4 regions of the Streptomyces sp. NPDC048275 genome follow, and region 4 is predicted to be linked to each of the others. Evidence: riboswitches for the same ligand, from Rfam matches in the RefSeq annotation. Region 4 holds a riboswitch; each other region holds the start of a gene.
What was found. A riboswitch is a leader RNA that binds a small molecule or an ion and turns the genes downstream of it on or off. The one in region 4 is predicted to bind cyclic di-AMP.
Positions count from the first base shown of each region.

Region 1: it holds a riboswitch for cyclic di-AMP, as region 4 does, so the genes downstream of both, AB0D57_RS02120 (LysM peptidoglycan-binding domain-containing M23 family metallopeptidase) here and AB0D57_RS14575 (NlpC/P60 family protein) in region 4, are expected to answer to the same signal.
Region 2: it holds a riboswitch for cyclic di-AMP, as region 4 does, so the genes downstream of both, AB0D57_RS40645 (transglycosylase family protein) here and AB0D57_RS14575 (NlpC/P60 family protein) in region 4, are expected to answer to the same signal.
Region 3: it holds a riboswitch for cyclic di-AMP, as region 4 does, so the genes downstream of both, AB0D57_RS34225 (C40 family peptidase) here and AB0D57_RS14575 (NlpC/P60 family protein) in region 4, are expected to answer to the same signal.

Region 1 is NZ_JBEZLR010000002.1:171,685-179,039, forward strand. It holds gene AB0D57_RS02115 (tyrosine-protein phosphatase) at 1-768, opposite strand, end outside; cyclic di-AMP (ydaO/yuaA leader) riboswitch at 1,302-1,458, shown strand; gene AB0D57_RS02120 (LysM peptidoglycan-binding domain-containing M23 family metallopeptidase) at 1,463-2,455, shown strand; gene AB0D57_RS02125 (SGNH/GDSL hydrolase family protein) at 2,708-3,784, shown strand; gene AB0D57_RS02130 (hypothetical protein) at 3,788-5,671, shown strand; gene AB0D57_RS02135 (DUF6250 domain-containing protein) at 5,668-6,384, shown strand; gene AB0D57_RS02140 (SGNH/GDSL hydrolase family protein) at 6,529-7,314, shown strand.
Region 2 is NZ_JBEZLR010000115.1:19,386-26,740, forward strand. It holds gene AB0D57_RS40625 (Ppx/GppA phosphatase family protein) at 1-189, opposite strand, end outside; gene AB0D57_RS40630 (DUF501 domain-containing protein) at 186-818, opposite strand; gene AB0D57_RS40635 (septum formation initiator family protein) at 897-1,373, opposite strand; gene eno (phosphopyruvate hydratase) at 1,541-2,827, opposite strand; gene AB0D57_RS40645 (transglycosylase family protein) at 3,150-3,842, opposite strand; cyclic di-AMP (ydaO/yuaA leader) riboswitch at 3,847-4,010, opposite strand; gene AB0D57_RS40650 (transglycosylase family protein) at 4,194-5,165, opposite strand; gene AB0D57_RS40655 (cytochrome P450) at 5,341-6,612, opposite strand; gene AB0D57_RS40660 (globin domain-containing protein) at 6,790-7,355, shown strand, end outside.
Region 3 is NZ_JBEZLR010000078.1:14,111-21,465, reverse strand. It holds gene AB0D57_RS34235 (ATP-dependent Clp protease proteolytic subunit) at 1-81, shown strand, start outside; gene AB0D57_RS34230 (hypothetical protein) at 89-394, shown strand; cyclic di-AMP (ydaO/yuaA leader) riboswitch at 690-885, shown strand; gene AB0D57_RS34225 (C40 family peptidase) at 889-1,362, shown strand; gene AB0D57_RS34220 (DUF6328 family protein) at 1,441-1,962, shown strand; gene AB0D57_RS34215 (LysE family translocator) at 1,916-2,533, opposite strand; gene AB0D57_RS34210 (LysR family transcriptional regulator) at 2,703-3,629, shown strand; gene AB0D57_RS34205 (ATP-binding protein) at 3,639-4,097, opposite strand; gene AB0D57_RS34200 (helix-turn-helix transcriptional regulator) at 4,310-5,167, shown strand; gene AB0D57_RS34195 (DUF397 domain-containing protein) at 5,177-5,401, shown strand; gene AB0D57_RS34190 (8-amino-7-oxononanoate synthase) at 5,414-6,547, opposite strand; gene bioB (biotin synthase BioB) at 6,723-7,355, shown strand, end outside.
Region 4 is NZ_JBEZLR010000019.1:90,139-97,493, reverse strand. It holds gene AB0D57_RS14585 (hypothetical protein) at 330-683, shown strand; gene AB0D57_RS14580 (tellurite resistance/C4-dicarboxylate transporter family protein) at 661-1,725, opposite strand; gene AB0D57_RS14575 (NlpC/P60 family protein) at 1,822-3,015, opposite strand; cyclic di-AMP (ydaO/yuaA leader) riboswitch at 3,023-3,195, opposite strand; gene pcrA (DNA helicase PcrA) at 3,529-6,033, shown strand; gene AB0D57_RS14565 (M23 family metallopeptidase) at 6,100-7,355, opposite strand, start outside.

The sequences.
Region 1 (7,355 bases), on a different contig from region 4:
CCGCAGCTCCGGAGTGATGCGCAGCGCTTGCTCCAGGTAGGTGTCCACGCCGCCCCAGGTCTCCTCGATGGTGTCGAAGGCCGCCGTCAGATATTCGGCGCGTGCGTCGAACAGCGGGCTGAGCAGCTCCATGACCTCGGGGGAGCGGGCCGACTCCGAGGTGCCGCTGCGGCGGACCTTGTAGCGACGGTGCGTCGCGTTCGACTCCAGGTAGTCGGTCACGATGGCGTCGCGCTCGACGTCCAGGGCGAGGAGTGTCACCGCTATGGACAGGCCCGCGCGGTCCTTGCCCGCCGCGCAGTGCATCAGCGCGGGCACGCTGTCCTCGGCCAGGGAGTGCAGCACCTGGGAGTGCTCGGGTGTGCGCTCCTTGATGATCGTGCGGTAGGAAGCGATCATCCGGTTGGCCGCCTTGCCGTCGCCGAGGTGTGCGCGCAACTGGGCGATGTCGCCGTCACGGACCATTTGCCAGAACTCGCTGCCGTCGGCCGGGTCGGTCAGCGGAAGGTTCACGTTCCGTACACCCGCCAGCTCGACGTCCGGTCCCTCCAGCTTCTGGTCCGCGGCATTGCGGAAGTCGAAGATCGTGTGCAGCCCGAGCGAGGAGAGGAACGCGGCGTCCTCCTCCGTCGCGTGCGCGAGATGGCCGCTGCGGAACAGCCGGCCGTACCGCACCCGCCGGCCGTCCTTGGTGGGCAGGCCGCCCACGTCCCGGAAGTTGCGCACTCCGGCCAGCTCGGGCTCGGTCGACGGGACCTGCTGCGTCACGGGGGCTCCTCCCATTGGGCCGTCGGCGCTGCTCGTCGACGGGGGCGCGCTCTCCGACGATACGACATGGGTTCCTCGGGCAATGAAGTTGTCCACAGGCGTCGCCTCGGGTGTGAGACGCCCTTGGCGATGGTGGTGCTGGAGCCACTCACGAACGTCAACTACCGCTTTGCGGACGCCGGTTGAATCAGCGAGATCAAGTTGTGGCCATCTGTCCGACTGTGTCGCATGTGACTGTTCTGGACGAATTGCCGCCTTAGTTCAAACTGGGCCTGGAATAAAGCATCGTGGTTCGACCTGCGTGAGCAGCGTCATATTCGTGACGATGCGTTGTGTCCCCTTTTTCTCAACCTGCTCGAATTCTCGGGTTATTGAGGGGTCGGAATGGTCGCCTATTCACGGAGGGTGACGGGAATTCCGGCATGGATCAAGAAAGGTATGTACACAGCAGATCCACACAGTTGTCGACGCGCTCTCATCTCGCTTACGTTCGCCCTCAATCCGGACGGACGCCCAATCCTGCCGCCGCCCGGAATCCGCACTCACCCGAACTCGGCAGGAGCGGGGGACCCGCAGGTACCACGCCTGTTCCGGTCTCCGGAACGGCTAGGGGTTCAGTCGCGCATTCGCGCGGCCGGGCATCTCCAGCCCGCACCCGACAGCTCACCTCGCAGGCGCCGGAGAGGAATTCGTCATGCCCGCGAAGGGTAAGCACCGCCGTCCGAAAGCCCAGCGTTTCACCCGCTCGATCGCCGTGGCCGGAACGGGTGGCGCCGCGCTCGCGCTGCCGCTGATGGGGGCGGCCGGCGCCCACGCCGCGACCCCGACGACCGGCGTTTCGTCGGCCCCGGAGAAGAGTGCGGCGGCTTTGGGGAAGGCTGCGGCGGTTTCCGGCAAGTCCGCGGCCGACTCGTCGAAGACCGCGACCGCCGCGACGAAGACCTATGCGGTGAAGGCCGGCGACTATCTCCTGAAGATCGCCGACGAGCAGGACGTCAACGGTGGCTGGAGGCAGCTCTACTCCGACAACCGCACGGCCATCGGCAGCGACCCGTCGCTGATCCACCCGGGCCTGAAGCTGACGATCGGCGAGAAGGCCGCGTCGGCCGGTGCCGCGAAGTCCCCCTCGAAGGCGTCCACGAAGTCCACGCCGTCGTCCAGCAAGGCGAACGCGCCCAAGATACAGACCACGGACACCACGGGCCCCGTGGATTCCACGGATTCCACGAGCACCGCGGCCTCCACGGACATCCAGTCCACGGACACCGCGAGCGCCTCCGGCTACACCGTGCCCGTCGAGGGCGCCATCGTCGGCACCAACTACAAGGTGGCCGGCAGCATGTGGTCCAGCGGCTACCACACCGGTGTGGACTTCGTCGTCCCGACCGGCACCACCATCAAGTCCATCGCCGCGGGCACCGTCGTCTCCGCCGGCTGGGGTGGCGCGTACGGCAACCAGGTCGTCATCCAGCACGCCGACGGCCAGTACTCGCAGTACGCCCACCTGTCCTCGCTCTCCGTCTCGGCGGGCCAGACCGTGACCGAGGGCCAGCAGATCGGCCTCTCCGGCGCGACCGGCAACGTCACCGGTCCGCACCTGCACTTCGAGATCCGCACCACGCCGGACTACGGCTCGGACGTGGACCCGGTCGCGTACCTGCGCTCGCACGGTGTCGCCGTCGGCTGACGCCCTTGCTCGCCTCTGAAGGCCGGACCCCATGATCCCTGGGGTCCGGCCTTCGGCGTTTCAGAGACAGGGATCCATGGGCGACCCATGAGCGATCCACGAAGGAGCTATGACCGGAAGATTGCGCCCCCTGCTGGTTCATGATCCGCGCATTGCGGTCTTGTGGCGGCGGTGTACGAGGTATCGACAGGCGCGCCACGGCGACACCATAGTGATCTCCCGCAAGCGCTTTCTATGTCTTCGGAGGTTCCCGTGCCCGGCGTCGACCGACGCACCGCCGTCAAGGGCGCCGCGGCCGCAGCCGCGTCCGTCGCTCTGCTGTTCGTGGGCGCGCCTGCTGTTGTCGCGTCCGGGGACTCGAATGTCGTACGGCCCGATGACAGGCGTCTCGCGTACGAGGGCCACTGGGGACGTACCGCCGAGGCCGCCGCCACCGTCAACTCCGGGTCCCGGCTGCGGTTCCGCTTCACCGGCGGCACGCTGCACGCCCTCTTCGACGTATCGTCGATCACCGTGCCCGCGCAGATTTATGTGTCGGTGGACGGTGGGCCGAAGCGGTTGTACGACGTCGACCGGCCCGACATCGACATCGCTCTGTCGGGCCGGGGGACGCACACCGCCGAGATCTCCGTGAAGGACGTCTTCTCGCGAGCCAACCGCTGGACTCCGCCGCTGGAGACGGGGGTCGTCCTCACGGGTCTGCGGCTGGACGAGGGGGCGCGACCGCTTCCCGAACGACCTTTACGGGAGATGCAGTTGGCCTTTTACGGAGATTCCATCACCCAAGGCGTCATGGCGCTGTGCGAGGTGAACACCTCCGACTGCGCCGACGGCACGGTCGCGTATCCGACCCTGGTCGCCGACAAGCTGCACGCCTCCCTCACGCAGGTCGGCTTCGGCAGACAGGGCGTCATCCAGGCCGGCAACGGGGGAGTCCCGGCCGCCGGAGCCGCGTACGACTGGAACTACGCGGATTCCAGGGCGGATTCGGACCGCCGTGCCGATGTGATCGTTGTGAACCAGGGGACGAACGACGCGGCGTTCGGCCGCGAGGAGTTCCGGGCCGCGTACCGCGCCTACCTGGACCAGCTGCGGTCCGCGGCCCCGCGCGCCCGCATTCTCGCGCTGCGGCCCTTCAACGGTACGCATGGCGATGACATCGCCGCCGTCGTCGGTGAACTCGCCGACCGGCGGGTCGAGTTCGTCGACACCACAGGCTGGGTCACCCCGGAGAGCGGGGACTTCAACGGGACTGTCCACCCGAACGCCCAAGGGCATCGCAAGGTGGCCGACCGGCTCATTGCTCTCATCCACCACAAGGAGCACTGAAGCATGCAACCTCGAAGACTCGGCGCGATGACCGCCGCCGTGCTGCTGGTCGGCCTCGTCGCCACCCCGTCGCAAGGTGCACAGGCGCCCACACGTCGGGTCGTGGAGAACCTGGACCGCGGCCTGGTCGCCGTCCCCTCCGGCAAGGGCACCTTCCTCAGCTGGCGGCTGCTCGGCACGGAGTACGCACGGTACGGGAACGCCATCGCCTTCCATGTGTACAAGGGCGGACGTCGGCTCAACCGGGAGCCGATCACCAAGTCCACCACCTACCAGGACAACAGCCGCGGCACGGGAACGTACACCGTTCGCGCCGTCGTGAACGGCCATGAGAAGAAGCCGAGTCCGGCGGCGCTCGACTTCGCCGAAGGCTACGCGGAGATCCCGCTCGCCACCGCCGACGAGTACACCGTGCAGCACGCCTGGCCCGGCGACCTCGACGGTGACGGTCGCTATGAACTCGTCGTCAGCCGGCTCGCCACCGACCGCACCAAGCCCGATCTGCTGGAGGCCTACACGCTGACCGGCGAGCGGTTGTGGCGCGTCGACCTCGGCCCCGGCTCGTACACCCAGGTCGGCGGGAACGGTGCCAACGACCCCGCGCCCGCCGCCATCAGCGGATCGACGGCGATCGGCGGATACCGCAACGACGACAACGTCACGGTGTACGACCTCGACGGCGACGGCAAGGCCGAGGTGCTGGTGCACACGGCCGAGGGGACGACGTTCGCGGACGGCGCGAAGGTAGCCGCCGACTCGCCCGCGAACCAGTTCATTTCGGTGATCGACGGTGCGACGGGCAGCGAACGCGTCCGGCAGCCCGTCCCCGACGACTTCGTGGCCGACGGCCCCTCCGGAGGCCACTTCGGCATCGCCTACCTGGACGGCGAACACCCCAGCCTCGTCACGAAGTTGGTCACGCGGGTCGGCGCCAGACGCGGAACCTTCCGGACTCTCCTGCAGACCTGGGACTTCAACGGGACCGATCTCACCCGGCGTTGGAAGTACGTCGTCCCGTCGGACAGCGGTGCCACCAGCTTCCACCAGATCCGTACCGTCGACGTCGACCAGGACGGCAAGGACGAGATCGCCGACGGCAACTACGTCGTCAACAGCGACGGCACCCTGCGCTATGTCGTCGACGGCGCCGGGCACGGAGACCGCTTCGCCATCGCCGACCTCGACCCCGACCGGCCCGGCCTGGAGGGCTTCGCGATCCAGCAGTCCGAACTGGGCGTCGTATCGAAGTTCCCCTGGTACTACTACGACGCCGACACCGGTGAGCGTCTGGTGACCGGGGAGCACCCGGCGAACCCGACGAGCGAGGCCGACCTCGACGTCGGCCGGGGCAGCGCCGCCGACATCGACCCGGACCACCCCGGCTACGAGTACTGGACCTCCACCGCCGACGTCACCCGGCCCGGCGCGGGCGTCTTCAACGTCCAGGACGGCAAGGTCTCCGCCACCACCCCCAGCGTCAACTTCCGCATCTGGTGGGACGGCGACAAGGCCTCCGAGCTCCTCGACCACACGTACGTCGAGAAGTGGGACCCGGCGACCGAGACCAGCACCCGGATCTTCGACCCGTCCGGTGTCGTCTCCGGCGCCCGCAACGCGACCCCCTTCTACGGCGACCTCCTCGGCGACTGGCGCGAGGAGATCCTCGCCGAGACGAGCGACCACACCGCGCTGCGCCTCTACACCACCACCGAGCCGACCGACACACGCATCTACACACTCGCCCAGAACCCCGAATACCGCCTCGGCTGGACCGTGCGCGGCTATCTCCAGTCGACGTACACCGACTACTACCTGGGCACCGAGACCCGGCGGGCGCCGAAGCCCGCCCTCACCACCACCCCTCGTCCGGAAGGCAGGACCTCATGACAACCCGCAGAGCCTTCGGAGCCCTGGCCGCCGGTACCGCACTCGCGGTGCTCGCCCCGGCCACCACCGCGAGCGCCACGCCGCGCCACCGCCGGGGACGGCTCATCGCCCACGACGGCTTCCGGCACGGCCTGGGCCAGTGGGCGACCGAACTGCAGGACGGCGGCACCGTCACCGCCTCGCGCGGCGTCCTCGAGATCGACGTACCCAGCGGGGCGACGGTCTGGTTCAAGAAGAAGCTCGAAGGCCCGTACGTCATCGAGTACACCGCCACACCCGTGTCCGCGGGCGGCGTCAACGACCGGGTCTCCGACCTCAACAACTTCTGGAACGCCGTGGACGTCCGCTCCCCGGACGACGTCTTCGCCACGCCGCGCGGCGGCGCCCTCGCGGAGTACGACTACCTCAAGACGTACTACGCCGGATACGGCGCCAACACCAACACGACGACACGGCTGCGCCGATACGTCGGCGAGGCGGGCGTCCGCCCGCTGATCTACGACTACGCGGAGCCGCTGCTCACGGCCAACGAGCCACACCGCGTCCGGATCGTCTCGGACGGTTCCACGGTCCAGTGGTGGAACAACGGGGGGCTGGTCTTCGACTACCGCGACCCGGCGCCGTACACCAGTGGCCACTTCGCGTTCCGGACCGTGTGGAGTCACTTCCGGATCACGGACTTCCAGGTGTGGCGGCTGTTCAACCACTCCTGAGAAGGCCTTATTCCGGGCTAGACCTAGACTTTACGAGTGGCTTATCTCACCACCCGTCAACCCTTTCCTACGGTCGCGTAGCTCACATCGGAAGGTGAATCATGGGCCGATGTGGCAGACGATTCGAAGAGTGACAACAGATCGGTGATCGGGTCGTACGTGGCGGTGGGGGACAGCTTCACCGAAGGCGTGGGCGACCCCGGCCCCGACGGGGCCTTTGTCGGATGGGCCGACCGGTTCGCGGTGCTTCTCGCGGACCGGCGGCCCGAGGGCGACTTCACCTACACGAACCTCGCCGTGCGTGGCAAACTGCTCGACCAGGTCGTCGAGGACCAGATCCGACGAGCCAAGGAACTCGCCCCGGACCTGGTCTCCTTCTGCGCGGGCGGCAATGACATCCTCCGTCCCGGCACCGACCCCGACGAGGTCGCGGAGCGCTTCGAGCGCTCGGTCGCCGACCTCACCTCCGCCGTCGGCACCGTCATGGTGACCACCGGCTTCGACACCCGTGGCATCCCCGTGCTGAAGCATCTGCGCGGCAAGATCGCCACGTACAACGGACATGTCCGGGCCATCGCGGACCGGCATGGCTGTCCGGTCCTGGACCTGTGGTCCCTGAAGACGATTCAGGACCGCCGCGCCTGGGACGGCGACCGCCTGCACCTGTCGCCCGAGGGCCATACCCGGGTCGCCCTGCGCGCCGGCCAGGTCCTCGGCCTCGAAGTGCCCGCGGACCCGGACCAGCCCTGGCCTCCGCTGCCGCCCCGCGGCACGCTCGAAGTACGGCGCGACAACATCCACTGGGCACGCGAGTACCTCGTCCCGTGGATCGGACGGCGACTGCGCGGAGAGTCCTCCGGGGACCATGTGGCGGCCAAGGGCAGCCTGTCGCCCGACGACATCAAGATGCGGATCGATTCGGTGGCCTGAGTCGGGAGCGTACGGTCCGTCGCAGTCGCAGTCGCAGTCGC
Region 2 (7,355 bases), on a different contig from region 4:
GCGGCAGGCCGCGAAGGTCCGCTCCAGAGCCTCGGGGGCGAGTCGGCCGGTGCGGTCGACGCCCTGGCCGAGCCGGACGATCGTCATCCGGCGGTCCAGTTCGACGAGTTCCCCTGTGTCCGGGTGGGCGTCGGCGACGAGGAGGCGGATGGAGTTCGTACCGCAGTCGATGGCGGCGACGCGTGTCACTTCTCGTCCTCCTCTACGGACTCCACGGACTCTGCGGGCTCCACGGGCTTGAAGGCGAAGTAGCCCGAGCCGTCGTCCGAGGTGTCCACCTGCCAGCCGTCGCCGGTGGGCGGGCCCGCGGGAGTCACACACGCCCCCTTGCGCCACCACTCCGGTAGCATCGCGATCGCCTCGTCGCCCAGCGGGTTCACCCCCGGCCCCGCGGCCAGGGAGTGCGCCACCAGCACGTGCAGGCACTTCACCCGGTCCGGCATGCCGCCGGCGCTCGGGAAGCCCTCCAGGACCTCCATGGCATCACGGCGGGCGATGTAGTCCTCGTGCGCGGCGCGGTAGGCGGCGGCCAGCTCGGGGTCGGTCGCCAGCCGGTCCGTCATCTCCTTCATGACGCCGTTGGCCTCGAGCGTGCCGATCGCCGAGGCGGCGCGCGGGCACGTCAGGTAGTACGTCGTCGGGAACGGCGTCCCGTCGGGGAGCCGGGGCGCCGTCTCCACCACGTCCGGCTGCCCGCAGGGACAGCGGTGCGCGATCGCGCGCAGTCCGCGCGGCGGTCGGCCGAGCTGCTGCTTGAAGGCCTCGACATCCGCGTCGGTCGGCTCGGTGCGCGGGGTGGGCGGCGGGGGCGTTTCCATGCCTGTGCTCAAGTCTCTTTCTTCGTCACTACGTCACTACGTCACTACGTCACTACGGCGGTACGGCGGTTCGGCGGTTCACCGGTCGGAGCGGTCGGACTTGTCGACGCCGTCCCAGACGTTGGCGTACCAAGGCCGGGCTGCCGCCCCCTGGTCAGTCCGCGACTGCTTCGCCGCGTCCGGGTCGATCACGATGTATCCGGTCTCGCCCGGCATCACATAATGCAGCCGCTCCCGGATCTGCTGCTCCGCGTACGCGTCGTCCTGCCAGCGTGCCTTGAGGTCGCGCAACTGCTCGACCCGCGCCCGGGCCTGCTCCCGCTGCCGCTCCAGGTCGGCGATCTCGGCGCGCTGGGACACGTACTGCCTTATCGGGTACGCGAGCGCCACGATCAGAGAACAGATGACGAGGGCGAGGAGCGCGGCCCTCCCGGTCAGCCGTGAACGGCGGGCCTGGCGCTTGGTCTGGGAGCGGTAGACCCGGGCGGCCGTCTGCTCACCGAGCAGCCGCAGCCTGGTCGCGGTGGAGAACCGGTCCCGGTCCTTCACGGCCATGAGTCCCGCCTCCCCGATACCTGTACCCACCTGGACGTGCGTACGTCCCCGCACACGGTACGGGACCGAGTACGGGGACGTACGTACGACGCTTCCTACGGCTGTTACGGCTGCAAGGCTCAGCCCTTGCTGTGCCCGTGGTCCGCAAAGCGGAACTGCGGGAACGCTCAGCCCTTGAAGCGCGGGAAGGCGCTGCGACCTGCGTACACCGCCGCGTCGTCGAGGATCTCCTCGATGCGCAGCAGCTGGTTGTACTTGGCGACGCGGTCCGAGCGGGCCGGGGCGCCGGTCTTGATCTGGCCGCAGTTCACCGCGACGGCGAGGTCGGCGATGGTGACGTCCTCGGTCTCGCCGGAGCGGTGGGACATCATGCACTTGAAGCCGTTGCGCTGGGCCATCTCGACGGCGTCCAGCGTCTCGGTCAGCGAGCCGATCTGGTTGACCTTGACGAGCAGGGCGTTCGCGGAGCCCTCCTCGATGCCGCGGGCCAGGCGCTCCGGGTTGGTGACGAAGAGGTCGTCGCCGACGATCTGGACCTTGTCGCCCAGCTTCTCGGTGATGACGTTCCAGCCGGCCCAGTCGTCCTCGTACAGCGGGTCCTCGATGGAGACGAGCGGGTACGCGGAGACGAGCTCCTCGTAGTACTCGGTCATCTCGGCGGCCGAGCGGGACTTGCCCTCGAACTCGTACTTGCCGTCCTTGTAGAACTCGGACGCGGCGACGTCGAGTGCGAGAGCGATCTGCTCGCCGGGGACGTAACCGGCCTGCTTGATGGCCTCGAGGATGAGGTCGAGCGCGGCGCGGTTGGACTCCAGGTTCGGGGCGAAGCCGCCCTCGTCGCCGAGGCCGGTGGACAGGCCCTTGGTCTTCAGCACCTTCTTGAGGGTGTGGTAGACCTCGGCGCCCCAGCGCAGGGCCTCGGAGAAGGACTCCGCGCCGATCGGGGCGATCATGAACTCCTGGATGTCGACGTTCGAGTCGGCGTGCGACCCGCCGTTCAGGATGTTCATCATCGGAACGGGCAGCAGGTGCGCGTTCGGGCCGCCCAGGTAGCGGAAGAGGGGGAGGTCGGACGCCTCGGAGGCGGCGTGCGCGACGGCGAGCGAGACGCCGAGGATGGCGTTGGCGCCGAGGGAGCCCTTGTTGTCGGTGGCGTCCAGGTCGAACATCGCCTGGTCGATCAGGCGCTGCTCGGTGGCGTCGTAGCCGACGAGCTCCGGGCCGATCTGCTCGATGACGGCGAGGACGGCCTTCTCGACACCCTTGCCCTGGTAACGGTTGGGGTCACCGTCACGGAGCTCGATGGCCTCGAAGGCGCCGGTGGAGGCGCCGGACGGAACGGCGGCACGACCCGTGCTGCCGTCGTCGAGGCCAACCTCGACCTCGACCGTGGGGTTGCCTCGGGAGTCCAGGATTTCCCGGGCTACGACGACGTCGATGGACGGCACGAGCATCTCCTTCTGGGATGTGACGCGGGTACGCGGGGCCGCGAGGCCCGCACGGCGCGGAGCCGCGTTCGGCTACGCGAGATGAGCCTAACCGGCTCGGAGGGATCGGCCAGCCGGTCGACCACCTCTTGGGCAGAACTGAGGGTAAACATTGTTCCCCCAGGGAACAAAAAGCCCCGCCCCGGCGCGTACGGGGGAACACGCGCCAGAGCGGGGAGCCCGTGGGGACGGGGGTGACCCTCACCGGGGTCTCCAGTGTGGAGACCCCTCTTATGAGGGGGCTGTCATTCAGCTGAGGGCAGCCGAGGTCACCCCAGGCCGGCCGAGGTCAGCCGAGGTGAAGCTGCTGACCCGGGTAGATGAAGTCCGCGTCGTCGACGATGTCCTTGTTCAGCTTGAACAGCTGCTGCCAGCCACCCTTGACGTTCTTCTTCTCGGCGATCGTGCTGAGGGAGTCACCCGCGACGACCTTGTACTCGCCGTCACCCTTCGCGACCTTCTCGCCGGTCGGGGTGGAGACGGTCTTCTCGGCGGCCGGGCGCTCCGCCGAACGGGAGGCGGGCTGCTCCGTCGTACGGGTGGTGCTCGCGCTCTGCGTGTCGGCCGAGGGCGAGCTGCTGCTCGCACCGCCGCCGTTCGGGGTGCTGGACAGGCCCGTGCCACAGGTCGGCCAGGCGCCCTTGCCCTGCCCGGCGAGGACCTTCTCGCCGATGGCGATCTGCTGGGACTTGGAGGCCTGGTCGGCGGTGGAGGCGTAGGCGGTGCCGCCGTACGCGGCCCAGGTGGAGGCCGAGAACTGCAGGCCGCCGTAGTAGCCGTTGCCGGTGTTGATGGACCAGTTACCGCCGGCCTCGCACTGGGCGACGGCGTCCCACTCGGAGTCGGTGGCGGCGGAGGCGCTGCCGGCCGCCATCAGCGGGGCGGCGATGGCCACACCGGTCACGCCGGCGAGCGTGGCGATGCGGGTAGTCCGATCGAAAGCGGTCGGGCGGCGGTGCTTGCCCTTGCTGGAAAGCAGCATGGAGTGATCCCCTCACCGACGCCTGCGAGGTGAGCTGTCGGGTTCGGGCGGGTGAGTGCCCGGCCGCGCGCTCTCGGCGCACGTCTTCACCCCAAGCCACTCCCGGTCAACTACCGGGCGTGGCACTTACCTTGGGTCCCCCGCTCCTGCCTACGGCGCTTGACGCGTCGACTGTTCCCGTACGGCCGCTGGCAGGATTCGGCGTTGCGATCGTCGGGGCCCGCTGTGGCGAGCGGTGATGACCGTAGACATGCGATCGGCGGAATTTCAAAGACGATCAGGGCTTCTGAGACTCATGTCTCACTCTGATCAAACCGGACATTCCGCAGCGAACCATGACGTGAACTCCCGCTACTTTTCGCCCGATTCAGCACCAACTGCAAGGCTCTGACCGGGGAGGATGAGGTCCGGATCGGCGCCGACCGTCCCCTCGTTCACGGCGTACAGCTCCGACCATCCGCCTTCGAGGTCAAGGGAGTCGGCGATGTTCCAGAGACTGTCCCCGACACGGACGACGTACGAGCCGTCGACGACGTCTCGGGACGCGCCGGAGTCGCGGGAGGCGTGTCGGCCGGAGGGGTCGCCGGTACGGCCGTCCGCCGAACTGCCGGTCGCGATACCGCTCGTGTCCTCGTCGGCACTGCCGCCGCGATGGCGCCCGGCGCTCGTCGTCGCACCCTCGGACGCACTCGACGAGTCGTCGCTCTGACCCGACTTGCCCGACTTATCACTCTTCGCCGTGGCTGTGGACGAGCTGTCGGAATCCTGAGAGTCGGAGTCACTCTTGCCGCCGGACGACGTGGCGGCCTTCGTCGTGTTCTTGGTCGCACCCGAGGACGAGTCGGACGACGGCGAGTCGGATGAGTCCGACGAATCGGAAGAACCGGATGAATTCGACGAGCCGGACGAGCCATCCGCCACACCCGTGTCGACCTCGAACTCGGCCGAGTTCGCACTGAGCCCGGAGAGCGGTCCGCAGGTGGGCCAGGCGACGAGGCCCTTGTCGTCAAGAAGCCGTTCGGCGAGGGCTATCTGCTGCGAGCGACTGGCCTGGTCAGCGCTGGGCGCGTAGCTGAGGCCGCCGTACTTCTCCCAGTTCTCCTGGGTCACTTGCAGGCCGCCGTAGTACCCGTTGCCGTTGTCGGCACTCCACTCGCCGCCGCTCTCGCACTCCGCGACCCGGTCCCACGTGGTGCCGTCGGCCGCACTCGCACCGGTGGCACCGAGCAACGGGATGGCGATGGCCGATCCGGTCACTCCTGCCGCGACGATGAGGGCCGGAGCCTGACGGGGGCGACGATGGCGGCCGTTCCCGGAGAGCATGCGGAAGCCTTTCGCGTGACAGCAGATGACTGCGCGACGTATGAGTCGCGTTGACGACTGAACGTATCCGCACCCGAACACTTGTCACAAGTCGATGCAGCGCAGATCACGTGAAGATCACAGAGTTGAGCGACCGTCACCTTTTCGTGACCGGGTGATCATGATCCAGACATGACTACGGACCCGGTGTGAACTCCACCGGAAGAGTGCGCAATCCCCGCATAATGAGGCCACCGCGCCAGCGCAAATCGGCCGAATCTCCCGCGAGTTGGAGGTCGGGGAGGCGGGTGAGGAGAGTGGAGAGCGCGGTCTGCCCCTCCAGCCGGGCGAGGGGAGCGCCGAGGCAGTAGTGGATGCCGTGGCCGTAGCCGAGGTGTTGGTTGTCACGCCGGGAGAGGTCGAGCGTGTCCGGCCGGTCGAACCGTTCAGGGTCGCGATCCGCCGCGGCGAGTACGACGAGAACGGGGTCGCCGGGCGCGATGTTCTGCCCGCCGATGCTGACGGCCTCGGTCGCGAACCGCCAGGTGGCGAGTTCGACGGGGCCGTCGTAGCGCAGGAGTTCCTCGACACCGGTTACCAGCAGCGCCGTCTCCTTGGCGGCGAGGGACGCCTGCAGCCGCTGTCGCTGCTCGGGGTGGGTGAGCAGGGCGTAGGTGCCGTTGCCGATCAGGTTCACGGTCGTCTCGAAACCTGCGAACAAGAGGATGAAGGCCATCGCCGCGGCCTCGTTCTCGGTGAGGTGCTCGCCGTGGTCGGAGGCGCGGATGAGGCCGGAGATGAGGTCTTCGCCGGGGGCGGGCGTGTCGGGGAGAGCCTCGCGCTTCTTGTGGATGAGCTCGGAGAGGTATCCGCGCATCTTCTTGACGGACCGCGCGACCCCGCCCCGCGGCCCCCCGCCGTGCCGGATCATCATCCCCGCCCAGTCCCGGAAGTCGTCCTGGTCCTCGCGGGGGACACCCAGCAGGTCGCAGATGGCGTAGATGGGGAGCGGGAAGGCGAACTCGTGGATGAGGTCGGCGGAGCCCTTGTCGGCGAACTGGTCGATGAGGTGGTCGGTGAGCTCCTGCACACGCGGCGCGAACTCCGCCACTCGTCGCGGTGTGAACGCCTTGCTGACGAGCCGCCGCAGCCGGGTGTGGTCCGGCGGATCGATGTTCAGCAGATGCGTCATCAGCTCGGCTTTCCGCTCCCCCGGAATGCCCGTCTTCCCCTTCGCGTGCGCGGGTTCGTCGTGATGGGCCGGGTTTTTGGACAGCCGCGCGTCGGCGAGCGCCTGCTTGGCATCCGCGTAACGGGTGACGAGCCAGGCCTCCACCCCGCTGGGGAGCCGCGTTCTGTGCACGGGGGCGTGCTCCCTCAACCAGGCGTACGCCGGGTACGGGTTGGTGGCGAACTCCCAGGTGAAGAGTTCCGGGGCGGGGCTGAACGGCGGGGGCTGGTCGGTCACGCCCTGACGGTATCCGGAGGTACGGCGCCCGCAACTCCGTGGTTCGCCGCCAGGAGCCGGCGGAAACCGGGGTGGGCGCGCGCTCCGCCGCCATGGCCTCCCGCCCGCTTCACCCCAGACTCTCCGTACATGACCTGCTGTTTGACTCGGCGGCTCATAACCTCCCTAAATCGCGCCGTGGACCCCGAAATACTCAGATCCAGCTTCGCGGTCGTCGAGAGACGCGCCGAGTTCGCGGTCAAGTACTTCTACTCGCATCTCTTCCGGCACCACCCGGACCTCCGCGGGCTCTTCCCGCTGGACTTTCCGGAGGACATGCAGCGGCAGCGCGACCGGTTGTTCGCGGCGCTCACGTATGTGATGGAGCGGCTGGAGGATCCGGCGCTGCCGGGCTACTTGCGGGAGCTGGGGCGGGATCACCGGAAGTATCTGGCCGAGCCGGAACACTATGCCGCCGTGGGGGCGAGTCTGCTCGCCGCGTTCGCCGTCGTCGCGGGGGCGACGTGGAACGCGGAGACCGAGAAGGCCTGGGGCGAGGCGTACGGAGCGATCACCAACGTCATGCTTCAGGGCGCGTGGGAGGCGCAGCACGCGGGTGAACCGCCCTGGTGGGACGCCGAGGTGGTGAACCGGGCGCTGCACGGCGAGGATCTCGTCGTGCTGACCCTGCGACCGCAGCACCGACTCCGCTACTTCCCCGGTCAGTACGTCAGCGTCAACAACCCCCATCTGCCGGGCATTTG
Region 3 (7,355 bases), on a different contig from region 4:
CTGGTGGACGGGATCATCCCGAGCCGCAAGACCCCGCACACCGCACCGGGCGCGAGGAATGCCACACCCGACGCGAGGTGATCCGCCGATGGTGCCCGAACTGCCCCCACTGCCCGCACTGACCCGTGCCGAGGCCGAGCTGATCGACCGTTACCTCGACGTGGTCGACCTGCTCGGCCGTATCAACCCGGCCCGGCCGGGAGACACCTACCGCGGGCTGCGCGCCGCGCAGGCACTCGTAGGGAAAGCGACGGCACTGCGCGACGCCCTCGCGCTGATGCACCAGCGGGGCGAGAGCGAGGTGCACGCCCCGACCCTGGCGCAGGCCCTGCGGGTCCTCGACGGCGAGCGGCGGGCGGCCCGCGTCACCCTGCCGCCCGGCGCGGAGAGTTGACGCGTCCGGCCCGGGCTTCAAACGGACCAACCGGATTACCCCCTGATGGAGTAGACGCGGGTCCTTTCGGAGACCCGCAGAAGTTGCGCAACGCGCGTAACCCAGAAGCGGAACAGAAGGCTCCGGTGCTGGTGAAAGCGTCATCGATAGCCCCAACAGCCCTCGAACGGAAGAGTGTCCACCCGAACGGGTGAGTGGTGACTAACCCCACAAATCGCCGGTTCCGCTCGGATTTTCTGACTGGCATGCGTGAAGATCCCTTCGACGACAAGCCCCCGCCACAGCGGCGGGGCGGTCCGGGCGGACGCCGAGTCCTGCCGCCCCCGGATGACCGGTCGACAGATGTGCATCGGCAGGAGTGGAGGACCCAGCACGACGGTCCGCCGGAGAGATCCGGACGGACCTTGGGGTGAAGCCGCAGTACGCGGCCGGGCTACTTCGCCAGCCCGAATCCGACAGGTCATCCTTCACAGGCGGCTGACGAAGGGTTGCGCATGACTGCGCTCAATCGTGTTCCGTCGCTGTGGACGCGGGCCGGTACGGCCTCCGCGCTCACCCTCGCCGCCGTCGGCGGCGGGCTCGTGGTCCCGGGCGTCGCATCCGACGCCGAGGCGGCCACTGTGGCGACGAAGGCACTCCAGGTCGCGGCTTCCAAGAAGGGCTCCCCGTACCAGTACGGTGCCGCCGGGCCACGCCGCTTCGACTGCTCCGGGCTCACGCTCTACTCGTACAAGAAGGCAGGCAAGAAGCTGCCTCGTACGGCCGCGGCGCAGTACAACAAGTCCCGCCATGTCTCCGCCTCGAAACGCAAGGCCGGAGACCTCGTGTTCTTCCACTCGGGCAGCAGCGTGTACCACGTCGGCATCTACGCCGGGAAGGGAAAGATCTGGCACTCCCCGAAGACGGGGGAGGTCGTGAAGCTCCAGAAGATCTGGACCAAGAGCGTGTGGTACGGCCGGGTCAGCTGATCTGCCCGCGGGGGTGACGGCGGCCGCGCCGTCGCCCCCTCGGGGCATGAAACGGGATGAATCGGTTACTCGTACTCCATGGCCGAGCAACGTCCCCCCACAGATCGCGACGAGACGCCCCTCGAACGCGCCGACCGCAACTTCGGCGAACTGCTCCAGGAACTGCGCGTCACGCAGGCCGGGGTGCAGATTCTCTTCGCCTTCCTGCTGACCCTGGCCTTCACCCCGCGCTTCCCGTCCCTCGACACGATGCAGCGGGCCACGTACGTCGCGACGCTCCTGCTGGCCGTGCTGGCCACCGCCCTGTTCACGGCGCCTCCGGCCGTGCACCGGTTGCTGTTCGGGCAAGGTGCCAAGCCGACCATCGTGCGAGTCTCCTCCGCCCTGACCACGTTAGGTATGGGCGTTCTCATGCTGGCGATCACGGGATCGGTGCTGCTCGTCGTGGACGTGGCGGTCGGGCGGGGGCCCGGGATCGCCGCGAGCGCGGGCACACTGGTCGCCTATCTGGCGCTGTGGGGCGCGCTGCCGCGACTGGTCCGGCGTACCGTCGTCAGGACCGAAGAGGCTCCACAAGGAGCACCACGCCGAGAACGGTGAGTGCGGTGCCGGTGGCCGCCGCCACGACGCGGGCGGCGCGCGGCCTGCGCAGCAGGCGGCCGAGCCGGTCCACCAGCAACGCGACCGCCGGGAACCACACCAGGGCCAGGACGACCACGATCAGCGCCAGCAGCAGCGTGCGGGGCATCGCGGAGCTGCCCACGGGTACGAACTGCGGCAGCAGGCTGAGGAACGTGATGGGCGCCTTCGGGTTGAGCGCGTTGGTGACGAAACCCTGCCGCAGCGGGCCCGCACCCGAATCCGCCCCTTCGACCACCGCCCCGCTCGGCCGCCGCAGCCCCCACAAGGTCCGTACGCCGAGGTACAGCACATAGGCGCCGCCGAGCAGCTGCAGCGCCCGGAACAGCGCGGGCACGGCCGCGAGGACCGCGGCGACCCCGGCGACCGCCAGCGCCGTGTGCAGGAGCAGCCCGCCGGTGATCCCGAGCGCGCACGCGACCCCGGCCCTGCGGGAGACCAGGGCATTGCGTACGACGACGGCGAAGTCCGCGCCCGGCATGGCGACCATGCCCGCGGCGACCCCGGTGAAGGCGATGAGCTGTGAGTCCATGGCCACCAGGCTGCCCGGACCAGGCCTTCAACAGGTATGTCGAATATCCTGGGTCAGTCTTAAGCAGTCGTTTAGACCGTCGTCCAGGCACTCGTCCAGGCACTCGTCCAGGCACTCGTTCAGACGCAGAGGCGGTGTTTCGAGCCCCGGGAAGGTCAGGAGGGGCACTATGTACGACCCGACGCGGCTCGCGGCCCTGGTGGCGGTCGCCGAGGCGGGATCGATCACCCGGGCCGCCGAGCGCCTCGGGTACACGCCGCCCGCGCTCTCCCAGCAGCTGGCGAAGCTGGAGCGGGAGGCGGGCGCGAGCCTCCTGGTGCGGTCCCATCGCGGGGCGCGGCTCACGGACGCGGGCGAGCTGCTCGTGGCGCGAGCCCGCCGGATTCTCGACGAGATGGAGCGGGCCCGGCACGAACTGGCCGGGCTGGCCGGGCTGTCCGGCGGCACTCTGCGGCTCGGCACCTTCCAGACGGCGGGTATCCATCTACTGCCGCCGGTGCTCAGCGCCTTCCGCCGGGCGCACCCGGACGTACAGCTCACGGTCGCGAACTGTGAGCCCCCGGACGGTGTTTCGGCGGTGGCGGCGGGCGAGGTGGACCTCGCGCTGACCCACGCCTACGAGCCCGCGGACCCCGTGCGCCTCCCCTCGTCGGTGCGCGCGGAGCCGGTGCTGGTCGAGGAGTTGGTCCTCGTGACCGCGCCGGGGCACGTCCTGGCGGGCGGTTCGGCGCGGCTGCCGCTGACCGAACTCGCCGGACAGCCACTGATCAGCATGGCCCCGGATCATCCACCGCGACAGGGCGTGGAGGCCGCGCTGGCCCGGGCCGGTGCCACGCCGTCGGTGCGGGTCGAGACTCCCGGGTACGCCCTGGTGTGCGCGCTGGTCAGCGCGGGGCTCGGGGTCGCGGTCGTACCGGAGATGGTGGCCAGGACCGCGGCGACTCCGGTGGGGCTGCGCCTGCTCGAGCCGGGGGACCTGCGGCGCACGATCTCCGTCGTCCACCGGACCGACCGTCCGACGCCGGCGGCCGATGCCTTCCGGGCCTTGCTGCGCGGCGCCTTCGGACGTGCGGCACAGCACAGGCCCGACAACTGATCGGCTTTCTTACGGCTCTTGTGGTCCCCCGGCCGTCACCGGCTGCGCCGGCACCGCCCACGGCAGTTCGATGGAGACCGTCTTGCCGCCCTCCCGGGTGGGCCGCACGAGAAGTCTGCCGCCGCACTCGGCGGTGAGCCAACGGATGATCACCATGCCGCGTCCGTTGTCCTGTTGGACGGCGGCGGGCAGGCGTTTCGGAAAGCGCGGGTGGCTGTCGGTGACGCCGAGGCGCAGGCGTTCGTCTCGGTCGAGCCGGACATCCACCCTGAAGGTGGGCGACTGCCCGAAAGTGTGCTGGACGGCGTTGGTGGCTAGTTCGGACACGATCAGCCGTACGGTGTCGGCGACTTCGGCGTCGCACGGCAGGCCCCATTCGGCCAATACTTCGGCGACAAATTTCCGGGCCGCGGAGACCGAGGCGGGATCGCTCGGCAGAGTGACGGATGCTTCATGGTGATCTGCCATGGCGACGTCGTCCCTTTCCCACGGGACCGGAGTCCGACAAGGAGCGGATGGTTCGAGTACGGTCCCGGACTGGTGCTTCGCGCCAGACTGCCATCACTGGGCCGGTCCCGGGAGCGATCCACCGAGATATGCATATATCTGTCGCTCGAAGCGGTGAACTCTGCGACGGCAGACCGCATTTGGGCGGCCCGGAGGGAGTAAGGAGTACGGCCATGCAGCACGGTCCCGCGGTACGCCGCCGCAAGCTCGGTGCCGAACTGCGCGCGCTGCGCGCCGGTGCGGGCCTCACCAGTGGTGAGGCCGCCCGTCTGGTCGGCTGGCATCAGTCGAAGGTGAGCCGGATCGAAACCGGCATCAGCGGGGTGAAGCCGGCGGACGTCCAGCGCCTTCTGGACGCCTACGCCGTCGACGAGCCCGAATTACGGGAACTCCTGGTCGGGTTGGCGGGCTCCGAGGGTAACGGGCGGCACCACTGGTGGCACGCCTACCGCGGAGTCCTGCCGCCGACATACCGCGATTTCATCAGTCTGGAGTCCCAGGCCAGCGGAATACGCACGCTGGAGACCTCGGTGGTACCGGGGCTGCTGCAGACTCCCGAGTACGCCCGGGAGGTGACCCGGGCCGCCGTCGGCGGTCTCGAGGACGGCAAGCTCGACGCGCTCGTCGAGGTGCGCCTCGCCCGCCAGGACGTGTTGCGTTCGATTCCGCCGCTGGAACTGAGCGCGGTCCTGGACGAGGCGGTATTACGACGCGAGGTCGGCGGACCGGAGGTCATGTCACGGCAACTCGACCGGCTGCGGGAGGCCGCCGCTCTTCCCCAAGTGCGGCTTCAGGTCCTGCCGTTCGCCGCGGGGGCACACATCGGAGTCACCGGACCTTTCGTTATTTTCTCATTTCCGAACACAACTGATCTGGATGTGGTTGTTCTCGACCACTTGACGAGTAGCCTCTACCTCGAGCGGAAAGAAGACCTCCAGGCCTACACCGAGGCCTTCAACGCCCTGCAGATCCACGCCCTTTCGCCCGAGGACTCGTTGGATTACATCGCCGTGCTACGTGACGGCGCGTGAGGAGGCACCATGTCCGCAATGCCTCGGTACGTACCTTCCAGTGCTTCACTCCACGACGTGCGGTGGCTGCGCAGCAGCCGCAGTACCGGAATGAACAACTGCGTCGAGACGGCACGACCGGGCCCAGGCCCCTGGGCCGGACTCGTGGCCGTGCGCGACTCCAAGAACAAGGCGGGCCCCGCTCTGGTCTTCGCCCCTGCGACCTGGAGGGGATTCATCGCGGGACTGAGCTGACGCCCACCCCGTTCACCGATGCCCGCTGATCACCCGTACGGCGTGTGCGATCTGCGCGTCGGTGAGGTCGGCGCGGGCGGTCAGCCGCAGCCGGGAGACGCCGTCGGGCACGGAGGGGGGACGGAAGCAGCCGACGGCGAGTCCCGCCGCACGGCAGTCGGCCGCCCACCGCACGGCCCGCTCGGGTGACGGCGCGCGCACGGAGACCACGGCCGCGTCCGGTCGTACGGCTTCCAGGCCCTCTGCCGTCAGCCGGGTGTGCAGCGCCGTCGCCACCTCACGGGCCCGTGCGGCACGCTCCGGCTCGCGGCGCAGCAGCCGCAGCGCCGCGAGAGCCGCGCCCGCCGCCGCGGGCGCCAGACCGGTGTCGAAGATGAACGTGCGCGCAGCGTTGATCACATGGTCGATGACCCGGGCGGGGCCGAGAACGGCGCCGCCCTGGCTGCCGAACGACTTGGAGAGCGTCGCGGTCACGACAAGGTCCGGGTCGCCCGCGAGCCCCGCCGCGTGCGGGGCGCCCCGGCCGCCGTCGCCCAGGACACCGAGCCCGTGCGCGTCGTCGACGAGGAGCGCGGCTCCGTGCTCCCGGCAGGCGGTGGCGAGCCCGGACAGCGGGGCCGCGTCGCCGTCCACCGAGAAGACGGTGTCGGAGACGGCCAGGGCGGGACCCTCGTGGGTTCCGAGTGCCTTGCGCACGGCGTCGGGATCGGCGTGCGCGACCACTTGGGTGACGCCGCGGGCGAGCCGGCAGCCGTCGATGAGCGAGGCGTGGTTGCCCGCGTCCGAGACGATGAGCGAGCCGTGGGGCGCGAGCGTGGTGACCGCGGCGAGATTCGCCGCGTAACCCGAGGAGAAGACGAGCGCGGACTCGAAGCCGCAGAAGTCGGCGAGCTCCCGTTCGAGCTCGCCGTGAAGTTCGGTCGTGCCGGTGACGAGCCGGGAGCCAGTGGCACCGGCGCCCCAGCGGTGGGCCGCGTCCGCGGCGGCCGCCGTGACCTCGGGGTGGCGGGCGAGGCCGAGGTAGTCGTTGCTCGCCAGATCGAGCATGGGAGAGTCCGCGGGGCGCGGGCGCAGGGTGCGGACGAGTCCGGCCTGTTGGCGCCGGTGCGCCTGCTCGTCGATCCACGCGAACGGCGATCCCGCCATGCTGGTGCCTCCGGGCCCTGAAGGTGGTCGTGAGGGTGGTCGTTTTGTAGGCAGTGCACAGACCCTAGCGGGACGGTCCGCCACCCATGATGTGGCAATACCCACACGTCGAACCGTCTCTGTTGTGCGATCTCTCCTTGGCCGCACGGGCCCGCATACGTCAGGATCAGATTTCATGGACCTGCTGAACACGCTGGTGGACAAGGGGCTTCGGCGCGAGCTGCCGACCCGTGACGAGGCACTGGCCGTGCTGGCCACCTCCGACGACGACGTGCTCGACGTGGTGACTGCGGCCGGGAAGGTGCGCCGGCACTGGTTCGGCCGTCGAGTGAAACTCAACTACCTGGTCAACCTGAAGTCGGGGCTGTGCCCCGAGGACTGCTCGTACTGCTCGCAGCGCCTCGGCTCCAAGGCCGACATCCTCAAGTACACCTGGCTCAAGCCCGACGAGGCCTCGCAGGCCGCGGCAGCCGGGCTGGCCGGGGGCGCCAAGCGGGTCTGCCTGGTGGCCAGCGGCCGCGGTCCGACGGACCGTGATGTGGACCGGGTCGCGGGCACCATCAAGGCGATCAAGGAGCAGAACGAGGGCGTCGAGGTGTGCGCCTGCCTGGGCCTGCTCTCCGACGGTCAGGCCGAACGGCTGCGCGAGGCGGGCGCGGACGCCTACAACCACAACCTGAACACGTCCGAGGGGACGTACGGGGACATCACGACCACGCACACGTACGCCGACCGGGTGGACACGGTCCAGAAGGCACACGCGGCGGGGCTGTCCGCCTGCTCGGGCCTGATCGCGGGCATGGGCGAG
Region 4 (7,355 bases):
TGCACAGGGGGAGCGAGCCGCCGCCGGACCTTCTCGGCGGTGGTGTCCGGCTGCCGCCCCTGGCCCGGGCGGCGGTGGGGAGCCGGTCACCTGGTGGAGGACGCTAAACCTGAGAGTGATGCCTTGGTGACGCCATGTACGGAACTGGCGCGACTGGATCGCCGGCTGACCGCATCAGACCGTGATCCCGGCCCCGCGCGGGCGACTTCGCACAGAGTGATGACCGATGGGGTGGTTCCGGGGCAACGGTGGGTGCCCGACTGCTAGGGGTCTACATGGGGTGGGCCGGTGACAAGGAGGATGGGTACCGCCGATTAGGCTCCGGCCTCATGGACGTACTCATCCATCTCTTCGTCGGCCTGCACATCATCGGCATCGCCTCGCTCCTCGGCGGTTTCCTCACCCAGATGAAGGCGATGGGCCAGGGAACCGCCCGGTTCGTCCCCGCCATGCTGCACGGCGCGCTGACCATGCTGGTCACGGGCGTCATCCTCGTCGGCCTCGATCAGGCCGACGACAACCCGGTCAACAACATCAAGATCGGCGTGAAGCTCGCCCTGCTGATCGTGATCCTCGGCCTCATCTATGTGAAGCGCGACGACGAGAAGGTGGACAAGGGCCTGTTCGGGCTCGTCGGGCTGCTGACGACCGCGAACATCTTCATCGCGGTCCTCTGGACCTGACGGTTCCCGCGGATTCGCCGCTCCCCGGGGATCCTTCGCCTCCTGGGGTTCCTTCGCCTCCCGAGGACCCGCCGCCTGCCGCGGACGCGACGGCTCCCGCCGCGACGGCCAGCCAGGCCGCGACCGCGATCCACAGCAGTACCTGCCCGGTCCCCCTGAGCCACGGGACGCCGGCGGCGGCCGCGACCGACAGGGCCGCCGCCGCAGTCATCCCCATCGGGAACACCGTCGCCCAGCGCCGCACGTCGTAGCGCGGGCGCGGCCACCCCAGCTCCGCGAGGACCAGGACGCCGTACCAGCCGAGGGCGAGCACGGCCAGGGCGAGGGTCACGGCGCGCAGCACACCGCTGTCGTCGTCGTTCCACAGGTAGACGTTCACATGGTGCGCGGCGATCAGCTTCGACCCGGCCAGCGCCGAGATGGCCAGCGCGCCGCCCGCGATCCAGTGGTCCCCGGCCCCCGTGGCGACCTCCCGGAAGTCGAAGCAGAGCAGCGCCACCACGTACAGCACGATCCCCAGCCAGAACAACACGAGTGCTGTGTGCGCGAGCCAGTCCGCGTGGGTGACCGTGGCGAGCACCGCGCCCAGCACCGCGAGCCCCTGCGTGGCCACACACCCGAGGAACACGGCACCGGGCATACGGGGCCTGAAGTGCCGTACGACCAGGAAGAGCAGCCCCGGCCAGAGCACGGCCGAGAGGGCGAGCAGGGCCTCGGCCACTTCCTGCCGGCCCAGTGCGGTGAGTCGGGTGCCGAGCACGGTGGTTGCCGCGACCGCGGTGAGTGCACCCGGCGTGCAGGCCTCCGCCAGCCACCGCACCCGCTCCCGCAGCAGCCGTACGACGAAGTCGGCGGCGAGCCCGAGCCAGGCGACGGCCGTCAGGACCAGCGCGATACGGGACAGGGTCTCGTGGCCGGTCTCATGCAGCCCGACCGAGATGATGCCGGTGGCCATGACGGCGGCTCCGTCGCCCGGTGGACGCCGCGCCCACCAGACGCGAAGTCGGGCCCACCGGGTGCGGGGCGGGGAGGTGGCTGGCATGGGCCTGATGCTAAGGAACTTTGGACCGGTTGCCCGCGGGGCACGCGCGCGTGGAGCTCGACGAGTCTCACGCGCGCGTACCCCGCGGCAAAGGCGTTACGCCGGACGCAGCACGCTGTGGATGATCGACTCGCCGGCGTAGAAGATCGACTCCTCGCGGACGTACGTACCCGGCTTGGGGGCGTGGATCATCATGCCGTTGCCGACGTAGAGGCCGACGTGGCTGATGTCGTCGTAGAAGAAGACGAGGTCACCGGGCTTGATGTCGGAGAGGGCGACCGTCGTGCCCGCCGTGACCTGGTCCCAGGTGGTGCGCGGGAGGGTGACGCCGGCGGCCTTCCAGGCGGCCTGGGTGAGACCGGAGCAGTCGTACGAGCCGGGCCCGGTCGCGCCCCAGACGTACGGCTTGCCGATCTGGGCGCGGGCGAAGGCGATGGCCTTGTCGGCCTTGGCGGTGTACGAGGCGTCGGTGGCCGAGGTCCCGGAGGAACTGGAGGAGCCGGAGCTTCCCGTGGTCGCGGACGACGAGTCCGTCTGCTGCTGGGCCGCCGCCTCCTGGCGCGCCTTCTCCTCCGCCTCCTGGGCGGCCTGCTGCTGCGCCAGCTCCGCCGCCTTGCGGTCGGCCTCTTCCTGCTTCTCCTTCTCGATCGCGGCGAGCCGCGCCTTCTCCTCGGCGGTCAGCTTCGACAGCAGTTCGCGCGCCTCGGTGAGCTTGCGCTGCACCTCCGTCTTGGACGTCTGCAGCGCGTTCTCGGAGGTGGTGAGCGTCTGCAGGCTCTCGGAGGCCTCCGCACGCTTCTTCGTGGTGTCGGCCTGCTCGGTGATGTAGTCGTCGACGGCCGCCTTCTGGCGGGTGGTGAGACGGCTCATCAGCTGGGTCTGGTCGAAGTAGTCCTGCGGGTCGTCGGCCAGCAGAAGGGTCGCGGTGTCGGGGGCGGAGGCACCGGTGCGGTACTGGGCCGCGGCGAACGAACCCAGCTCCTCACGCGCGGTGTTGAGACTCTCGGTGCGCTGGGCCACGTCGTCGAGGAGAGCGTCGACGCGCTTGCGCTGCTTGGCGGTCTTCTCCCTGGTCGCGTTGTACTTCTCGGTGGCCGTCTCGGCCTGGTGGTAGAGGTCGTTGACCTTCTTCTCGACCTCTTCGATGCTCGGCTTGGGCTCGGCCGAGGGCGCGGCGTTGGCCGTCTGGGAGAGCAGGGCCATGGAGGTGAGGGCCGCCGTGGCGAGGGCGGGAGTCCGTATGCCCGCTACCCGCGCGCCCCTGGAACTCCTCTTGTGTTGCGACGCCAAGAGAGGCGACTCCTTCCGTGATCCGCCTACCGAGTTAGCTGTCGGGTTCGGGCGGGTGCTTCCGGAAGGTTTGCCCTACGGTCCTTGTCCCCCAGGACGGTTGGACCGATTCACCCCAAGGTCGGTTGGGTCCCCGGCTCCGACTGCCTTACGGCGCACCGGACTCGGCGGAGGCCGCACGGCCCGGCGACGTTCGCCGGTGAGTGTCGAGCGGCCTGCCCGGCACGCTAGCCAATGCGTGTGGCTTCTGTGAAGTTTGATGTGCGATATGCCCGATACATTTTCGTGACCTTATTGGGTGGCGTTATTGTGCGCGGGAAATCCTGGGGGGATAAGTGATGGTTTTTCGCTTTCTGTCCATTCATTACTGGCGGATTGCTGACCGTAATGGAGTGATTCTGGAGGGTGATGGGGCGGCGGCGGGGGTGGTCTGCCCGTCCCGGGTCACGGAATCCGGTCGAGTTCGCGGGGTGGCGGCGGGGTGTCAGTGGGGCGGCCTAGACTCGGAGAGCGATGAGCAGCCTCTTTGATGACAGCTTCCTGGCGGACCTCAAGCCCTCGCGGGGCCATGAGGAAGAGCCCCCGCCGCCGCCCGAGGACGATCACGTACCGGAGCCGATTCCGGACGATCTGTTCGGCGGGAAGTTCGACGTGCCGCCGGACCGGGACGCGTACTACCGCGACGGTGCCCCGCGCCCCGCCGTGGACCCGGCCGCGCTCCTCGACGGGCTGAACGAGAACCAGCGAGCGGCCGTGGTGCACTCCGGCTCCCCGCTGCTCATCGTGGCCGGCGCCGGCTCCGGCAAGACCCGTGTGCTCACCCACCGGATCGCGCACCTGCTGGGCGAGCGCCATGTCCACCCCGGCCAGATCCTCGCGATCACCTTCACGAACAAGGCCGCGGGCGAGATGAAGGAGCGCGTCGAGCAGCTCGTCGGCCCGCGCGCGAACGCGATGTGGGTGATGACCTTCCACAGCGCGTGTGTGCGGATCCTGCGCCGTGAGTCGAAGAGGCTCGGCTTCACCTCCTCCTTCTCGATCTACGACGCCGCCGACAGCAAGCGCCTGATGGCCCTGGTCTGCCGCGACCTGGACCTCGACCCGAAGCGCTTCCCGCCCAAGTCGTTCAGCGCCAAGATCTCGAACCTGAAGAACGAGCTGATCGACGAGGAGGACTTCGCCGCCCAGGCCACCGACGGCTTCGAGAAGACCCTCGCCCAGGCGTACGCGATGTACCAGTCGCGGCTGCGCGAGGCCAACGCGCTCGACTTCGACGACCTGATCATGACGACGGTCAACCTCCTCCGCGCCTTCCCGGATGTCGCCGAGCACTACCGCCGCCGCTTCCGCCACGTCCTGGTCGACGAGTATCAGGACACCAACCACGCGCAGTATGCGCTGGTCAGGGAGCTCGTCGGTCCGGCGACCGGCGACCGGCTCGAGGACGCGCCGCCGGCCGAGGGCGACCTCGAGCCCGCCGAGCTGTGCGTCGTGGGCGACGCCGACCAGTCGATCTACGCCTTCCGCGGCGCGACCATCCGCAACATCCTCCAGTTCGAGGAGGACTACCCGGACGCCACGACGATCCTCCTGGAGCAGAACTACCGCTCCACCCAGACGATCCTCAGTGCGGCCAACGCGGTCATCGAGCGCAATGAGTCACGCCGCCCCAAGAACCTGTGGACCAACGCGGGCGCGGGTTCGCACATCACCGGGTATGTCGCCGACACCGAACACGACGAGGCGCAGTTCGTCGCCGACGAGATAGACCGTCTCACCGACGCGGGTGAGGCCAAGGCGGGCGACGTCGCCGTCTTCTACCGTACGAACGCCCAGTCCCGTGTCTTCGAAGAAGTCTTCATCCGCGTCGGCCTGCCCTACAAGGTCGTCGGCGGAGTCCGCTTCTACGAGCGCAAGGAGGTCCGGGACGTCCTCGCGTACCTCAGGGTCCTGTCCAACCCCGAGGACTCGGTCCCGCTGCGTCGCATCCTCAACGTTCCCAAGCGGGGCATCGGTGAGCGGGCGGAAGCGATGATCGACGCGCTCTCGCAGCGCGAGCGGATCAGCTTCCCGCAGGCGCTGCGCCGCGTCGACGAGGCATACGGGATGGCGGCGCGCTCGACCAACGCGGTCAAGCGGTTCAACACGCTCATGGAGGACCTCCGTACGATCGTCGACTCCGGAGCGGGCCCGGCGACCGTCCTGGAGGCGGTCCTCGAGCGCACCGGCTATCTCGCCGAGCTGCAGGCCTCGACCGACCCGCAGGACGAGACACGCATCGAGAACCTTCAGGAACTCGCCGCCGTGGCCCTGGAATTCGAGCAGGAGACCGGTGAGGGCGAGGGCGAGGCGCAGGCATCGGGCGGACTCTCCGACTTCCTGGAGCGGGTCGCCCTCGTCGCCGACTCCGACCAGATCCCCGACGAGGAGGACGGCAACGGCGTCATCACCCTGATGACCCTGCACACCGCCAAGGGCCTCGAGTTCCCGGTCGTCTTCCTCACCGGCATGGAGGACGGCGTCTTCCCGCACATGCGCGCGCTGGGACAGGTCAAGGAGCTGGAGGAGGAGCGGCGCCTCGCGTACGTCGGCATCACGCGCGCGCGGGAGCGGCTGTATCTCACCCGGTCGTCCCTGCGCAGCGCGTGGGGCCAGCCCTCGTACAACCCGCCGTCCCGCTTCCTGGAGGAGATCCCGGACGCGCACCTGCAATGGAAGCGCACGGGTGCGACAGCTCCGGTGTCGTCGGGTCCCGTCTCCGGCGTGGCGGCCTCGCTGTCGTCCTCGCGCTCGCGGTCCGCGGCGTCCGGCGCCTCCGGCTTCGCGACGCGCCGCGGGGTCTCCGAGAAGCCGGTGGTCTCACTGGCGGTCGGCGACCGGGTCACCCACGACCAGTTCGGCCTCGGCACCGTGGTCGGGGTGAAGGGCACGGGTGCGAACGCGGAGGCGACGATCGACTTCGGGGAGCCGAAGCCGAAGCGGTTGCTGCTGCGGTATGCGCCGGTGGAGAAGCTGTAGCCCCTCGGCGGCTCGCAGGTGGGGACCCGGCCGTTGCCTACTTCGGGTTCGGGGCCCGGCGGTTGGTTACGTCGGGTCCAGACCGTGGCTGCGCAGCCACGCCAGCGGGTCGATCGCCGAACCGCCGGCCGGGCGGACCTCGAAGTGCAGGTGCGGCCCGGTGGAATTGCCGGAGTTCCCGGAGAACGCGATCGTGTCACCGGCCTTCACGGTGGTGCCGGACGCGACGTTGTAGCTGGAGAGGTGGCAGTACCACGTCTCCGTGCCGTCCGTGCCGGTGACGATCACCATGTTTCCGTACGCGCTGTTCCACTGCGTCCGCACGGTTCCGTCGGTCGCGGCCATCACCGCCGTGCCGTACGACACCGGGAAGTCGATGCCCGTGTGCACGGACATCCAGTTGATGCCGGCCTGGCCGTAGTAGGCGCTGAGCCCCTGCTGAGCGACCGGCAGCGCGAACTTCGGCCGCAGCCGCTCCTTGCGCGCCGCTTCCTCCGCCGCCTTCTTCTTCTCGACGGCCTGCTGAGCCTTGAGGTCGATACGCTCCTGCGTGCGGCTCGCCCGGTCGGCGAAGTCGTCCGCGCCCGCGGAGAGGCTCTCGAGCTGGGTGTCCAGCTTGTTGTTGACGGCCGAGGGCTTCACGGCGATCGCGTCGGACGCGCTGGTCGTCGTGTTCTTGCTGTCGCTCGCGCCGACGCTGCCCACCGAGGCGGCGGCGATCCCCGCGACGCCCATCACACACGCCGAGGGCACGGCGACGGTCAGCATCGCGGAGCGTTTCGCGGGGGTACGGCGGCGGGAGCGGGAGGCCGACCGGGACGCGGAACGGGGGCCCGGAACCACTTCTTCCATGTCGTCGAGCAGCGGCGTCTCGTGCGCGTCGCCGACATCCCCGAACTCGCTCTCCACCGCGGCAGGCTGCTCGTGCGACACCTGCTCGAAGGCGGCGGTCGCCTGCTGGTCGAAGGGCTCGGGTTCGGATTCCGGTTCGGGCGCGGGGTGTTCGTACGTCTCGGTTGGGTGCTGCTGTTCGTACGCCTCGTACGCCTGGTGCTCACCGGTGGTGTTCCACTGCGTGGCGTCGTACGCGCCCGTGTCCTGAGTCTGCGCGGTCCACTGCTGGGCCTGGTCGGCCGTCTGCTCGGCCTGGAGCCAGGCCGCGGCGTCCCACTGGCCGGTTGCGTCGGGGCCCGGGTGCTGCGCGGGGATGTGGGCGAGCTGCTGGTAACCGGTCGCCCAGGCGGTCGTGTCGTAGGCGCCGGTGTCGTACGCGGCCTGGTGCTGCGCCGCGTACGGGTCGTAGTTCAGCGTCTGGTGGCTGC